2 regions of the Lysinibacillus sp. 10T31 genome follow, and region 2 is predicted to be linked to the other one. Evidence: riboswitches for the same ligand, from Rfam matches in the RefSeq annotation. Region 2 holds a riboswitch; the other holds the start of a gene.
What was found. Region 2 has a riboswitch for FMN ahead of ribE (riboflavin synthase). Riboswitches for the same ligand answer to the same signal wherever they lie in the genome.
Positions count from the first base shown of each region.

Region 1: it holds a riboswitch for FMN, as region 2 does, so the genes downstream of both, AC1DCY_RS19985 (ECF transporter S component) here and ribE (riboflavin synthase) in region 2, are expected to answer to the same signal.

Region 1 covers NZ_JBFTHS010000040.1:15,438-23,629, forward strand. The annotation lists gene AC1DCY_RS19960 (SpoIIE family protein phosphatase) at 288-1,418, shown strand; gene AC1DCY_RS19965 (ATP-binding protein) at 1,422-1,844, shown strand; gene AC1DCY_RS19970 (methyl-accepting chemotaxis protein) at 1,872-3,566, shown strand; gene AC1DCY_RS19975 (STAS domain-containing protein) at 3,620-4,006, shown strand; gene AC1DCY_RS19980 (sodium-dependent transporter) at 4,075-5,421, opposite strand; gene AC1DCY_RS19985 (ECF transporter S component) at 5,782-6,369, opposite strand; FMN riboswitch at 6,591-6,790, opposite strand; gene AC1DCY_RS19990 (RNA polymerase subunit sigma) at 7,094-8,192, opposite strand, start outside.
Region 2 covers NZ_JBFTHS010000019.1:82,101-90,292, reverse strand. The annotation lists gene AC1DCY_RS12870 (YibE/F family protein) at 1-1,107, opposite strand, end outside; FMN riboswitch at 1,562-1,687, shown strand; FMN riboswitch at 1,813-1,938, shown strand; gene ribE (riboflavin synthase) at 2,081-2,719, shown strand; gene ribB (3,4-dihydroxy-2-butanone-4-phosphate synthase) at 2,741-3,379, shown strand; gene ribH (6,7-dimethyl-8-ribityllumazine synthase) at 3,397-3,864, shown strand; gene AC1DCY_RS12850 (spore germination protein) at 4,036-5,484, shown strand; gene AC1DCY_RS12845 (sensor histidine kinase) at 6,229-7,533, shown strand; gene AC1DCY_RS12840 (histidine phosphatase family protein) at 7,774-8,192, shown strand, end outside.

The DNA.
Region 1 (8,192 bases), on a different contig from region 2:
CACATAAGGTCTTTAGACTCATCATACTGTAGTTTAACTAAAAAAATTTTGACTTTATTGCTAGATGCAAGAACTTTTTTTCCATATTTTATATCACATTAGTCTTGTATAATGTCATATTTATTGGTAAATTTATAGCAAATTAGAATTTCTATATTATTCATCATATAAGTAAATATGGCGTATATATTATAGTCGGAAATTATCATATCCATTTTACCTTGGCGCAATTGCGTCCGAGGCAATATATCTTCTGAAAGATACATAAGGCGGTGAATGTAAGAAGCATGTCAGTACTAATTATTGGCAGCGTAAGTAATGATGTGTTGCGTCTGCAAAAATATTCTCATCGTATCGGCATCAAAAATATTCATTGCTTTACAACAACTGACGCAGCAATGAATTATTTATCAGATTCTTTGAAAGAAGAGCTGGAATTAATTATTCTCGATGCAAAAATGACGCTTAAAAATTGCGAGAACATCTGTCAACAAATTGAGAAACTAAAGAGCTGGCTTGATGCCCCTATCCTTCTTTCTACTACTTATGAAAAAAGCATTACAATTGATAGGGTTTTTGAAGCTGGGATTTTCGATTTCATTTTAAAACCATTTGATTTCACCCAGTTTAAAACTCGGATTCAGGTGGCCCTTACATATCAAAAGGAAACCAAGCTACGAAAGCAGCAAGAAAGCATTATTCAAAAAGATTTAATTGTCGCGAAGAAATTTCAAAAAAATGCACTATCTCCCTCATTGAATCTTGAGCATATTCAGATTGATGGGCTTTATGTTACATCCAACACATTAGGAGGTGACATGTACTGCTGGTTTAAGATTAATGAACATTTAACTGCCATTCTTCTTTACGACGCAATGGGACATGGCATTGCCGCATCACTCGTTACAATGTCCATTAGATCTTTGTTAAAGGGAATAATCACGAAATTAATTGATCCAGTTTTAGTAATCCGAGAACTTAACCGACAAATTTACGAGTTATTTTCTGATGAAGATATGGACCGTTTTTTAATGACAGCTATCTACATACTCATTGATACGAAAAACGGAACTGTACACTATGTTAATGCGGCTCATCCATCTGGTTTCTTATTTGGAAAATACGGAGAGACGGTGTTCCTCCCAGCAAATACACCTATCTTAGGGCTATTCCCAACTATTCATATTAATAAAAAAACGATACCTTTATCCGGATGGCATCGCATAATACTTTATACAGATGGCTTATTGACAATCAATGAGCAACGCGTAGTTGATATGGACTTTTTCCATTCTTATGCTTCACAAGATAATGGCTACGCCTTACAAAAATTTTCTCAAAAATATGATTTATTCGACAATGATTACAGCGATGATATAACAGTAGTTTCAATAACAATTACATTACAGGGTCGGTGATTGATGATGGAATTCACACTCAATGTAAATCCTGATACACAAGCTATAGCTTATGTAGATCAAATTATGGAGAATTATACTAATGTATATAATCTACCTTTTAAAAGAGAATTACGATTTGTCGTACATGAATTAGTTATAAATGCTGTGGCAGCTAGTGAAAAGATAGAGCCATACTCCAAAAAAGCAATTCAAGTACACGTATCCTGCTCTAATGAAGAAATAAAAATAACCGTTACCGATGAAGCGAAAGGTATTGCAGAAAATGATTGGGATAAGGTTCTACAATTTGATTTGAACGAACCCGATTATTCAGATCGCGGGCGAGGTTTATTTTTTATTAAAAATATGGTCGACCATATTTGGTTTGAAAATATTTCTGAAACGAAATTTTTAGTTGGTATTTCAAAAAAGATTCATGTATAAAGTAAACGTATAATTGGAGGAGTTTTCATGAAGCTGTCAATCCGAAAAAAAATGAGCCTGTTAATATTCGGGTGTATTTTGCTACTTACTACACTTTTAGCAGGAATAAATTTTTATGTTGCCAAAAAAAATCTTTTAGAAAGTGCAAATACAAAGCTTTTATCAGATATTCAATTAGGCTATGAATATTTAGATGCTAAATTCCCCGGAGAATGGTCCATCAAAAACAATCAATTGTATAAAGGCGATGTCAAAATGGCAGACAATTTCGAGGTAGCTGATAAAGTTGGAGAGCTTACCAACGGGAATGTCGTCTCAATCTTTCAAAACGATACTCGCATTAGTACAAATATAGTCGAAAATGGAGAACGCGCATTAAATACAAAGGTTTCTGATGAAGTTGCGAAAGTTGTGTTAGAAGAAAAAAAACGTTTTATCGGATCAGCAAATGTCTTGGGTAGTATGCATCAAGGAGCCTATGATCCAATTTTAAATAGCCAAGGAGATGTTATTGGCGTATGGGCAACAGCTGTACCTACCGCTCCATATATAAGTATTGCTACAAAGTCTGCACTTGAAAATGTAGCGATCTCCTTAGGAATTGCCATTTTAATGATTGTTGGGATTAGTTGGTTTTTACAGCGACAAATCATCACACCCATTAATATTTTAAGTACAAATGCCAAAGATTTAGCAGATTTAAATTTAAATGTAAAGTTATTAAACCCTAAAGGTAAAGATGAGATTGCTGTTTTAGCAAATGCCTTTAGTGATATGAAGAATCGTTTAACGGAAACGATGACAATCGTAGCTGGTAGCGCCAATCAAATAGCTAACTCATCGCATTCATTAGCAGAATCATCACATCAAACAAGTGAGGCTTCTAACCAAATTGCACTTACGATGAATGAAATTGCAGTTGGTACTACGACTCAATCTGATCAAGCCGAACAAATAGTGTCGATGATGCAAAAAACAATTGAAGAAGTATCGAGCAGTTTACAAAAGGCCGAGAATACGTTAAATAGCGCTATAGAATCAACCCATTTTGCACGTCAAGGTGAAGAGGCGATCAATGAAGCTATAAAACATTTAAGCGATGTCACACAAACAGTGTCTTACGCGACAGATTCTATCCAAAAACTAGGTAAACGCTCTGAAGAAATTGGCGGCATTATTACTATTATTACGGGTATCGCAGAGCAAACAAATCTACTTGCCCTCAATGCAGCCATCGAAGCAGCACGGGCAGGCGAGCAAGGAAAAGGATTTGCCGTTGTTGCATCAGAGGTACGCCAGTTAGCCGAACAATCAAGTTTAGCATCAGGACGAATTACAAATCTCATTAAAGATATTCAGGCTGAAACCTCTGTGACAGTACGCACGATGGAAAGTAATTTGCTAGCAGTAGAGGAGCAAGTAACAATTATCAATAAAGGAGGAACTGCATTAAAGGAAATAGTTGAAAAGGTCGAAGAAACAGAAAAAGGCGTTGAGCAAATGAAGGCTGCATTTACGCATGTCAACAACAACTCCTTAGGGGTTCAAAAAGCCATTCAAGATATTTCCCGCATCATTGAAGACTCCGCTGCAGCAACAGAGGAAATTGCCGCAACATCAGAGGAACAATATGCAACCGTTGCAGAAATTACACAAAGTTCAGATGAATTAGCATCGATTGCTGATAAATTACAAAATGAAGTCAATAAATTCAAATTTTAATTTCTAAAGAATTAGAATTTTCTAACACGAAAAGAAAATGGAGGCTCTATAGTATGAATCAGAAGAAAATTGCGATGGATATTGACACAAAGGCTGATTATATTTTGATTGCGTTTACTGGTGATTTAGAATATGGGTTGATTGAAGAGATAAAAATCGAGCTTCAATCGTTAAGCTTGGAAACAAAGCATGGATATATTATCGATATGCAAAAGGTTACAAACATCGATAGTACCGGCTTTGGCATGATTGTCAATTTCGCAAAGAAAGTATCTGTAAAAGAAAAGAAAATCGCCATTATTGTTGCCGATGATTTCATTCGCAATTTGTTTGCTATTTCACAAGTCGATAAAGTATTCCCTATTACTAAAAGCGAAGAACAAGCAAGACAGATCATTAGAGAAGGCTGGCTAGGTGAACTATCGCTTAGTGAATACTAACCCTATTGTTGCCCCCCAAACATAAAAGTAGGTTGCATTCCTATTAAACGGAACGCAACCTACTCTCTTTAATATTGTAAAAGCATATTGACAAACACAACGATAATCACAAAGGGTACTACTATTAACATCAGTAGTCGATACGTCGAATAGAACCCCTGTCCCATTTGACTTCCTATTAATAATTCCTTCTTCACAAATTCTTTATCAACTACATACGCAATAAAGATAGCAATCAATAAGTTACCCAACGGCAGCATTAAATTAGAAACTAAAAAGTCAGTTGCATCAAAAATTGTTTTTCCAAAGATTGATACGTCCGCTAATGTACTTGATGAAAGCGCTGCAGGAATCGCCGCAATAAAAACTACTACACCTAGTAGCATCGTCAAAGCAGAACGAGACATACGCCCCTTCTCCATAAATGCCGCTACGATAATCTCATATAGACTGAAGGAAGAAGTTAGTGTTGCGAATAAAAATAATAATAAAAACATCGCTAAGAATATTTCACCAAATGGCATTTGACTAAATGCTGTTGGCAGAACCATAAATAGTAAGCCAGGTCCAGATGCTGGTTCTAAATCAAAGGCAAATACAACAGGGAAAATTGCTAATCCTGCTAAAAACGATACAAGCACAGTGAGAAGAACAACGGAGCCTGCAGAATTAGGTAAGCTCACATCTTTCTTTAAATAGGAACTGTACGTCACAAGACAAGAAAATCCTACTGCTAAACCAAAGAAGGACTGCCCTAACGCTTCTAATATAGCTTTTCCAGTTATATTGGAAAAGTCAGGCCACAAGAAGAACTTAACCCCCTCCATTGCCCCATCTAATGTTAAAGCCCGTACAACAAGCACAATAAACATAATGAATAATAAAGGCATCATCCACTTACTGGCTTTCTCTATGCCATTTTGTACTCCAAGTGAAATGACTAGAACATTTACTAGTGTAAACAATCCTAAACCGAGTAATGTAATCCAAGGTGTTCCTACAATCTTTCCAAATAGTTCACTAGGATCATTAGCAGGATCAATAACTGCCCCAGTTACACCAAGGCCACTATATATAAAAATCCAACCTCCTACAACACTGTAAAAAGTTAATAATAAAAAACAGCCAAGCACACCTAAACGACCAACCCAGGCCCATCCTGTTTTCGTTGGTGCAATTTTTTTATATGCAGTCACAGCTTCAGACTGTGTACCACGACCTAAAATATATTCCGATAATAACATCGGTAAACCAATCAGCAATGTAAATAGAACAAAAATAAGGAAAAACGCTCCCCCACCACTTTGTCCAGTAACATAAGGAAGCTTCCAAATTGCCCCTAGTCCGATTGCAGCTCCTGCCGATGCTAAAATAAAGCCTAGTTTACTAGACCACTGACTCTTTTTTTCGCTCATCTCTTCAAACTCCTCTAACTGCCTAAACTCTTCCTTATTCTACATGAAAATATTATGCTTTACTAGATGTTACTTTCGGGCAATAATATCCAACACTTCTCTCTTAGACTGAGTTCCTCTAATTCAGCGGATGTCTTTTGTACCGAAAGCGTAGCGACAGGTACAGATGTTTGAACACCCGCCGAAATGACTTAAAACCGCGTTTATCTCACCATCTATAGAGGTGAAAGACTTCTGTAGCTGACGCTTCGTTTTCTATACCAAAATAATTGTAACTGCCGTTTCACTTTCGTTACAAAAGACTAATGCTGAAAGAAGTAAAAAACCTCGAGCGCTTAACAGCTCGAGGTCTCATCCTAATTATTTTGTTAAATACATAGAACGCTGATGATTAATCCATTTACGCATTGTTGTGAATAGTAATGCCATGATGATAGTAATTAAAATACCTTTCACAATGTTAAATGGCAAAATACCAGCTACGATCATTTTATATAGTGAATCACCTACAACAGGCTCCATACCTAAAAAGTAAGTGTACATAGGTAAAAATACTGCATAGTTAAGAATGCTCATTCCAACTGCCATTATGATTGTTCCAGCAGCTAAACCTCCGATAAGGCCTTTAACTGTTTTGGAGCGATTAAAAACAAAGCTCACTGGTAGAATAAATAAAATACCTGTTGCAAAGTTCGCGATATGTCCTACCGGTACTCCTGTTGGCGTGCCTGAGAAAACCCAGTCCAACACATTCTTAAAGAATTCTACTAAAATACCAGCTACAGGTCCCATTGTGATCGCTGCTAGTAATGCTGGCATATCACTGAAGTCTACTTCCAAAAATGCTGGAAATGGTGGAATTGGGAAATTAAAAAGCATTAATAAAAACGAAATACTGCTCAGCATGCCAATCGTAATATACGATTGAAGTTTAACATTTTTCTTCATAGAAAACTCTCTCCTCTTTGCTGATTCAATCTCGCAAGAAGAAAGGTTACGACCTAATCAATAATTATCATGAAAAAACCCTTATGCAAAAGAGCATAAGGGAGAATAGGCATGATTAAAGAACGCCATTAATTAACTATTTTAGAGCATACGTTGTGTGAAGCCACATCGAATAAACGCTCGTTCATAGCTAAATTCATAACAATGAATGACGATCGTACCTCCATCTTCTCCCATCCAGACTTTAACTGTCGGCCTTGGAATTGCACCAAGTCAGCCATGCAAAAAAAATTATTTGCACAGGTCGCGGGCTGAAGAGCATTTAGTAAATCAAGCGAGCTAATATGTCTTAAAGGAAATATTAGCGATTTACAACTCTATTACCGCCGGTCGGGATTTTCACCCTGCCCCGAAGATGAATCAATATTTTTTTGTTTCATAGCCTTACTATAATGAATTATTAGAGAAAAGTAAATAGCTTTGCTCAAAAAATTCCGATCAAACTTGTATGCTTTATAAATACTCGGCTAATAGCGCCTTATAAAATGTAGGGATTTTCTGCATGCTTATTGATTATTAGTCTTCACCAATTGGCAATTTATCGCTAACGTAGCTTTTTTGCTATTGGAGTCATAAAATGACAAAAGCATTCACGCACATATAGCGGCGAGAATGCTCCAAAAAATTTATTTACTTTCTGTTCGTCTATTTGTTGTTATGCTATTTATGGCATAAATCGTTTATTAGCTCCTACAGGCTTGGGCAAGAAATTTTTTAAATCAAATCCCTCCCAGTTCTCTTGTACAACATTATCTATACGTATTTGTTGATCAAAGCTTGCTGCAGTTAACATCATAGCTTCAATTAATTGAGTAGCACGGACCGCGTCCATTGTCGTTAAATCAAGCGGCTCATCAAATGTTACTATAACGCCTTCTGCTACCTCTTTCACTGTGTATGTTACATTTTCCGGTACAACTGAAACGTATACATCATCATTTTTATTTCGCATAGCGGTAAGTGCCTCTGTTACAGTGGAAAAAGTTTTGCGAGAATCGGGTGATAAATATTCAGCTCCACTTTCATCTTTATATAAATAATAATTAAAATGATTTGAGCTTGTTAATGACATGTGCTTACTTGGCTCTTCTTCCTTAGAAAACTCGTAGGCTGTACCATCAGGATTTTCAAACTCAACATCTTTATACTCTGAATCTGAGAATGTATCCTGTAAAGTATCTAAATATTCATTAGTATTTGCTGAAGCAACATCATAAACATTTTTCTCCGGCAATACATGAACTAGTTTATCGCCCTTCTCCTTCAATTCTCCTTTATATGGATGATAGTTAGTAAGACCATTTGGTTTCTCATCAATTTGTGGCGCATACTTTTCATACATTTGTAATGTTGTAGGCTTTTTATTCGCAAAATCAGTAGCAACTCGTTCATTTGGAATGATATACGTCATCGGTACACTTTTCTTATCACGATTTGCCAAACCAATATGGAACACTACTGCATCTGTTAAATCTTCCTCATAAACAGATGATCGTAGAGACATGATCCGTGAATGTTCTGCTACTATGTTGGATTCCATAATCTTATCATGGTTGACAGAGCTTTTCGCCGCACGACTATCCTGCGATGTTGAATATTGAGAGGGTTCAGGAGCATTAGCCTGGTCCATTTTTGTATTATTATTATTTATGAACATGGAACCTGTAAGTACTGTTAAGGCAAAAATAGCTGCAACACTCATAAAGATCGGCCATTTACGAACTTTCTTTTTTGTTGTCGCTGTCTCGGAACTTTCTTGTTGC
Region 2 (8,192 bases):
ATTAATGAAAAAAATAGAAGTGTATAAACTGATCGGAATCGTTAAGACAACACCTATTCCACCTGCCAGGGCCCTAGCTAATTCTAATGAAAGGTTCATGGAAAGTGTTTGCCCTAATGGATAAGAGTTTTTCAAATATAAAATCAACATAGGGATTGAGCCACAAATATAAACAAAAAACAAAATACTTGTAATCGTTCCCATAATGTCTTTCCCGATGTCCATCCCTGAGGTTTTCAGTGCTTGGTCAGAAATATTTTGATTTTGCTCAAATAAAGCGAACATGGAAGAAGCCATTGTGATGGAGACATCCATTACAGCTCCGAGTGCTCCAATAAATAATCCAGCCATAAAAATCACTCGATAAGGTCGAGTTAAAAATTGCATTTCTTCATATCGAAGCCCATTCTCAGACGTAATCCACAAAACTAAAGCGCTAATCAATATAGAAATAAATGTTCCTATAAGTGTTGCAACTATCGCTGCATATGTTTTTTCATTCAAGCCGTTAATGAGGATTAAAGAAATGATCGTAAATAAAAGAACACATACCCCGCTTATAAATATTAAATTTATATTTGATTGTACATATAAATCTAATGCAAAGGATAATACAAGAGAATTTACAATTAAACTGATAATTGAAAATAACCCCTGTCTTTTACCAACAATCAGCAAAGCGAAAATAAAAATCCAAGCTACTATTAAGACGAACTGATCACGTTTCACATCTAAAATAGTCCCAGTTAAATCTCCATTTTTGTCTGTATTTGCTTTAATGGAAACAAATAATTTATTCCCAACATGGTACTCTTGATCGAAGGCTCCAGATGCTGAATACTCATTTGTAAAATGAATAAGCTTACCTTTTTTTTCACCATTTTTTAATACAGCTGTAATTTGCTGAGTAAATAAATGATCATCATTTTCATACATATCCGTTACAGAGTTTGATTCTTTTAATTCCGTTTTTATAACTTCCGCAATTGGACGGTCATAAAATGTTTCGTTGTGATAAACGAAAAAAACAGAAGCGATAAAGCAAATTGCGATAAAGGTATAAAATATAACTTTGTTAAAAGATTTTTTTTTCAAGATGTTTTGCAATAAAAAAACCTCCAATGAGGATAGAGAATCTAATCATATAAGTTGTGTTCATTGTTAGAGTTGACACAAACAATAACTCACAATAACACATGATTTTTTAATGTCAAGCAGAATAACAAAAGTGCCATTATTAAGTAACGTGCTAATTGAATAGAGGTTCCAAAATTATAGAATGGCAAATATGGTTTTTAGCGTACTTAGTTAGTTATAGCATAATTAAGTTGCTGTTATTCATTGTGTAAGTTTTTAATTAAATCGCTTATCCACACATGAAATGTTCTTTTTCTACCATGGTGAACCAGAAGAAGTAGCAGAAGCGGTCCTATTCTTAGCTTCAGATAAAGCAAGCTTCATGGCACTTGTGAATGTGAAATTAATTAGAGTGAAAATTATTATAAACAATTATCTGGATAATAGAATAAAATAGTGTTATCGTAAGAAATAGCTAAATAAAAATATCCTTCAGGGTAGGGTGAAATTCCCAATCGGCGGTGATGAAGTAATTCAAAGTCCGTGAGCGCAAGCTGATTTGGTGCAAATCCAAAACCGACAGTTATAGTCTGGATGGGAGAAGGGTAAAAGTGTGAGCTTTTTAAATTCGTTAGAGTTTATAAGGTCTATTTGAGTATGCTTTTATGTGAACTACTTCCCGTCGTTTAGTTGGGAAGTAGTTTTTGTTTTATTTGGCTAAAAAATTGAATAGCAGTAGTTCTTCGGGGTCGGGTGAAATTCCCAATCGGCGGTGATGAAGCAATTCAAAGTCCGTGAGCGCAAGCTGATTTGGTGCAAATCCAAAACCGACAGTGACAGTCTGGATGGGAGAAGAACGATGAGATGACAGCCTATGGTAAAAATATTATATCCATGAGGTTTATTTGTTGACGTCTTATGTATATGAACTCCCAAACCCCTTTATTTTAAGGGGTTTTTTGTTTGAACGAAAATTATTAAATGAATGAAAGTAGGTGGAAAAATGTTTACAGGAATTGTTGAGGATATTGGTACCATTAAAACCTTGCAAAACGATAGACAAAGTATGGAAATAACCGTTATTTCAAAGAAAATGGTAAAGGATGTAAAGCTCGGGGACAGTATTGCTGTTAATGGTGTTTGTTTAACAGTGATACATTTTAATGAACAGGAGCTAACAATGGATGTAATGCCTGAAACAGTGGGAGCAACAAATTTACAGCAACTCGCAGTTGGAGATCCGGTAAATTTAGAGCGCGCTATGTCAGCTAATGGGCGTTTCGGTGGTCATTTTGTATCTGGACATGTAGATGGGGTAGGGAAAATAGTACGCAACCGGCCATTAGCAAATGCAGTCTATATTGATATTGAACTATCAACGGAGTTAACGAGCTTCTGTATTCCAAAGGGGTCCATCACAATTGACGGAACGAGTCTAACACTCTTTCATGTCGAGAAAAACGGTGTCACAGTATCCCTGATACCCCACACTTACAAGGAAACAATTTTAGGTAAGAAGAAGATTGGTGATCTCGTCAATGTAGAAACCGATTTAGTTGGAAAATACATTTTGCATCAACTTAAGCATGGACAGGAACCGCCGATCATCACAAGAGACTTCTTAGCACAAAATGGGTTTTAACCAATACATTAAGAACTGGAGGTGGCGACATTGCTACATTCAATTGAAGAAGCAATAGAGGATTTAAAACAAGGGAAGATGATTATTGTAGTTGATGATGAGGACCGAGAAAACGAAGGGGACTTATTAGCACTTGCGGAATTTATGACCCCTGAAACGATTAACTTTATGGCGACCTATGGAAGAGGTCTTATTTGTACGCCGATATCACAGCAGCTTGCACAAAAATTAGCATTAGCGCCTATGGTTAGTATTAATACAGATAATCATCAAACGGCATTTACCGTTAGCATAGATCACATAGACACAACAACTGGAATTAGCGCCTTTGAACGGGCAATGACAATACAAAAAATGCTAGAGCCACAAGCGAAAGCTGCAGATTTTCGTAGACCAGGTCATGTATTCCCGTTAATAGCAAAAGACAATGGTGTATTGGAGCGTAGAGGACATACAGAAGCTACAATTGATTTGGCCAAGCTGTGTAATAGTATTCCTGTGGGCGTTATTTGCGAAATTATGGGTGACGATGGCAAAATGCTACGCTTTAATGACCTTGTTAAATATGCAGCACAACATCATCTAAAAATGATTTCAATTGAAGCATTAGCAACATATCGTTGTCAACAAATAATGGAAAAAAACAAAATGACAATATAAAAAGGAGTAAATAAAAAATGGGTAAAACATTCGAAGCACAATTAATTGGTACGGATTTAAAAATAGCAGTAATAGTAGGTCGTTTCAACGAATTTATTACAAGCAAATTATTAGACGGTGCATTAGATGGTTTGAAGCGTCATGGTGTGAATGAGGATTCTATTGATGTAGCTTGGGTTCCTGGTGCATTTGAAGTGCCATTCATCGCAAAACAGTTAGCTGAAACAAAGAAATATGATGCCATTATTGGATTAGGTACGGTAATCCGTGGCTCAACAACACATTATGATTATGTATGTAATGAATCAGCAAAAGGAATTGCAAATGTGTCACTAACTACAAATGTACCTGTTATTTTTGGCATTGTTACTACTGAAAATATTGAACAAGCGATTGAACGCGCAGGAACAAAATCAGGAAATAAAGGCTATGACGCAGCAATGTCTGCTATTGAAATGGCAAATTTAAAGAAGATGATTGGATAAATCTTTCCTAATAATAGCATGGGAATTTCAAAGGTAAATTATTCTGAAAAGCATTTTAAAATGAATATATTTCTAAAGCATGGGGAAAATATCCGTAAGTGTATTTATGATATTACTTATAAATGTACTAATTTGGAGCTGGCTCAGTAGGAGATGAGGGATATTTCTTCAATGGAACAAGAATTAAATTTGAAATCTTTGAAGTCACTATTTCAACGCTCTGCTGATGTGATATTCCAAGAGTATTTATTCCAGCAACATAAAGTACATTTGATAAAATGTGAAGCGATGGTTGATGAGAAGTTACTGCAGACCGTTATTGTGCAACGAATTCAATCATTATTCACTACCACAGAAGAGGAAATGTTAGAAGAACATATACAGAATAATTTACATGTTCCCCATCTTCAGAAAATAACAAGTAAAGAGGATGCCATCACAAGAGTTTATAAAGGATATGTTTTACTTTATTTTGAAGATATGAATTTGCTGTATTCAAGTTATATCGCTAAAAAACCGAATCGGGAGCCTAAAGAAACAACCCTTGAGTTAGTAGTTAAAGGTCCGAGAGATGATTTTATTGAGGATGTATTTATTAATATTGCTTTATTACGAAAACGATTACCTACTAATTCATTAAGTGTTGAGACTTATGAACTTGGTAAACGATCCAAAACAACTGTAGCTGTACTTTATTTTGAAGATGTCGTCAATCAAAAGATGCTTGAGCAAATAAAACTAAAGCTGCAACGAGTTGATACGGATGTTGTATTTAGTGGGGATTTATTGATGGAGAGTATTGAGCAGAGAAGTGCAAAAATCCTACCTAGACATGATTATACTGGACGCCCTGATTTTGCTGTACAAGCTTTAAGTAGAGGACGCATTATCATTATTGTTGATGGAGTATCATATGCCATCATTACCCCGGCTAATTCAATGTTACTTTTTAAATCCGGTGAGGATAATGAGTATCCGATTATTGTAAGCTCTATGGAGCGTATACTACGAATAGTAGCTATCTTAATAAGTGTACTTTTACCAGGTTTTTGGCTTGCACTAACAACCCACCATCAAGAACAATTGCCATTCATCCTATTGGCAACAGTTGTTGAATCAAGAATGGGACTCCCATTTCCAACTATTCTTGAAATTTTAATGATGCTTTTTATGTTTGAATTATTTCGAGAAGCAAATATACATCTACCCAATGTTATCAGTGGTTCAATAAGTGTTGTCGGGGGATTAATTATCGGAGATGCAGCCATTAAATCGGGTGTTACGAGCCCTGCCATGATTGTAGTTATCGCTACGTCAAGTATTGCAGCTTTTACACTCGTCAATCAATCTATCGTAACAGCAATGAGCATTCTCAGGATAATCATCATTTTAGCATCTGCCTTTTTGGGGTTATTTGGATTCTTTATTTCGGTGTTTTTCATACTTCTTTATACTGCAAACATACGAGTATTAGGAGTACCGTACTTAAATATGGGCGCAGATTTAAATTGGCAGGACATTAAAAAATCTTTAGTTCGCCTATCTCCTGCAGGTTATCGTACGCGACCTAAATTTTTAAATTTACAAGATGAGACTAAGACTTCGAGTAAGAACAAATAAATGCTTAGAATGAAGAGATCAGGCTTTTATTGGCCTGATCTTTTTGTGTCTAATTTCACTTGACCTTTTATTAACTTGAGGGGGGCATGATAAAATGTTGTTCTCCTTTTTTGTTTACTTTCTAGAGAAGGATTATTAAACTATTGTTTGCGACTAGTGCGGCGGCGTTTCGCTCAAAAAATAAAAATCATTTTAGAAAAACAATAGTTCTTTAGTGCTACTCTAACCTCAACAATGGGAAGAAAAAAGGCCAAACAATAAGTGCGGAAATGTAGGTTTGTGATAGCCAAAACTCGCTTGTGATGATAAAATGAGAACCAATATTCTTATTTAGAGGGTCGAAGAATTCTGAATCGTTTGCATTTTTCCTAATAAATTGGAACGGTGCTTTTAACGTACAAGCAAGCAGATAGCCATTGCCATTCAAACTTCTTTAAAACATCTTGCGATTTAACAACCATAAAAAAAGAAGTTTACTATAGTATAATAGGATTGTTGGAAATGAATGTTTCACTAGTAGAAAGTATGACATAATGTCATTTTCGACTAATTTTGTATTTAACTTCTTTCAGCTGAAGTCTCCCACCTATATAGATGGTGAGATGAATGCGGGTTTTAAGTTACTTTTCAGCGAGTGTCCAACATCCGCTAAAATTAGGGGGAATCAGTCTAAGAACTCCAGAGCCAAGCTCAAATTAAATTAAGGCATTATTCATGTCTATAGATGAGGAAGTGCCAGCTTGTATGAAAACACGAAAAATAAAACTAATTTTATTACTATCAACTATCTTATTAATATTGTTTACAAGTTTAAACATCTTTACATCCTACATAAAGATAAAAAAGACAGTTGAAGAATCAATAGCGAACCAAAGTCTGGAAGCGGCTAATTCTATTGCATCTTCAATGGATGTAGAGGCCTACAAACAATTTTTAGATAACCCAGAGAAAAACGATTATTATTGGCAATTAAGAAACTACTTAAATGATGCAAGAGTAAAACTAGGTGCCTTATTTGTTTATACATTAGAGATTGATAATCCAAAAGTATCCAGAGCAATGATTATGGGTTTACCAGCTGATTTTGAAGGCTTTGATATCGGAGTGAAGTGTACAGTACCCGAGATGCAAGTGCAAAGAGCTTATAAAGGAGAAACATATGTAACAGGAGTAATATCAGATCCTGTACATGGCGCCTACCTATCTGTTGGTGCACCGGTCAAAGATGAAGCAGGGGAGATTATTGCATACATAGGCATTGATATTAGTGCAGACACATTAAATGGCATCAAGGGAAAAGTGATTAAAGACAATCTTTTAATCTTTATTTTTAATGGTGCACTCATTTTAATCGTTATTGGCTCTGTTTTCTTCTTACAGAGATGGTATCAAAAAGAAGTAGCGAAGGAAGTTGGAGCAACAGAAGATACATATCAAGCAGAAATTAAAACTTTAATCACTTCCGTGTCCTCTTTAAGACATGATTTCACAAATCATATACAAGTATTACATGGATTTCTGCAATTGGACAAACCTGATCAGGCCAAACAATATTTATATTCATTATCCAAAGAGGTTCAGGCTATTAAGTCTCTCAAATTAAACATTGAACATCCTGGCTTGTCGATATTATTACAAACGAAAAAACTAACTGCACAAAATCATAATATTGAAATGGATTTTTCAGTCTCAGAGGATTCATTTAATAAAATTAAAACAACGGATTTAATCAAAATCTTGTCGAATTTAATAGATAATGCAATTGATGCGGCAAATGAATTACCAGAAGAGCAACGTAAAATAAATATTTGCTGTAAAGTAGATGACACCCAATATGAATTTAAGGTTACAAATACTGGACCAAATATTGTAGAAGCAGGGCAAATATTCAAGCAAGGATTTTCTACCAAAAAGCCGGAAAATGGTAAAATAAGAGGGCAGGGCTTGTTTATTGTGAATGAAATTGTCAATAAGTACGACGGTCAAATTTCTATCGATTCATCAAAACATTTAGAGACAACAGCAATAGTAACTATTCCAATAATATAGTAAATTTTATAAACTTCCTACAGGAAATTGTAGGAAGTTTTTTATCTTTATTGATCAAATTCCGCTATCGGCTAAAGTGGAATTTCTACCGGCAAAATAAAGAAATTACCGACTAATTTACGGCTCTACCGGTGAAATAACAGCTTCATTATACAAAAGCTGTTTCAACTTTCATATTACATTTTTTGAGCAATTCATTTCATATATTACTAATAATCAAAATGCTATTATTAGGAGGAGATGAAATATTTGGATAAATCAATTCTTGATTTATTGAAAAAGGGTGGATTCGTTTTGTATGCAAGGCATGGCCAAGCAACTGTTGGGGTAGATCAGGCATATTTAAATTTCCAAGATTGTTATACTCAAAGAAATTTGTCTGAAGTTGGGCGAAGGGAGGCCACATACTTTGGACAAATGCTACGCTATTTACAAATTCCAATCAGTTCACCGATTGTTGCAAGTCCTTTTTGTCGTACGATTGAAACGGCACAGCTCGCATTTCCTTATGCCTATATCCAAATTGATCCGATTGGGTATGAAATTTATAAATTGGGTGGAAACATTCCTATCGTTGAAAAAACAAATATATTATCAAATCTCCAATCGATGTTAGAAAGAAAGCCACCGCAGGGTACGAATCAAGTGATCATTGCCCA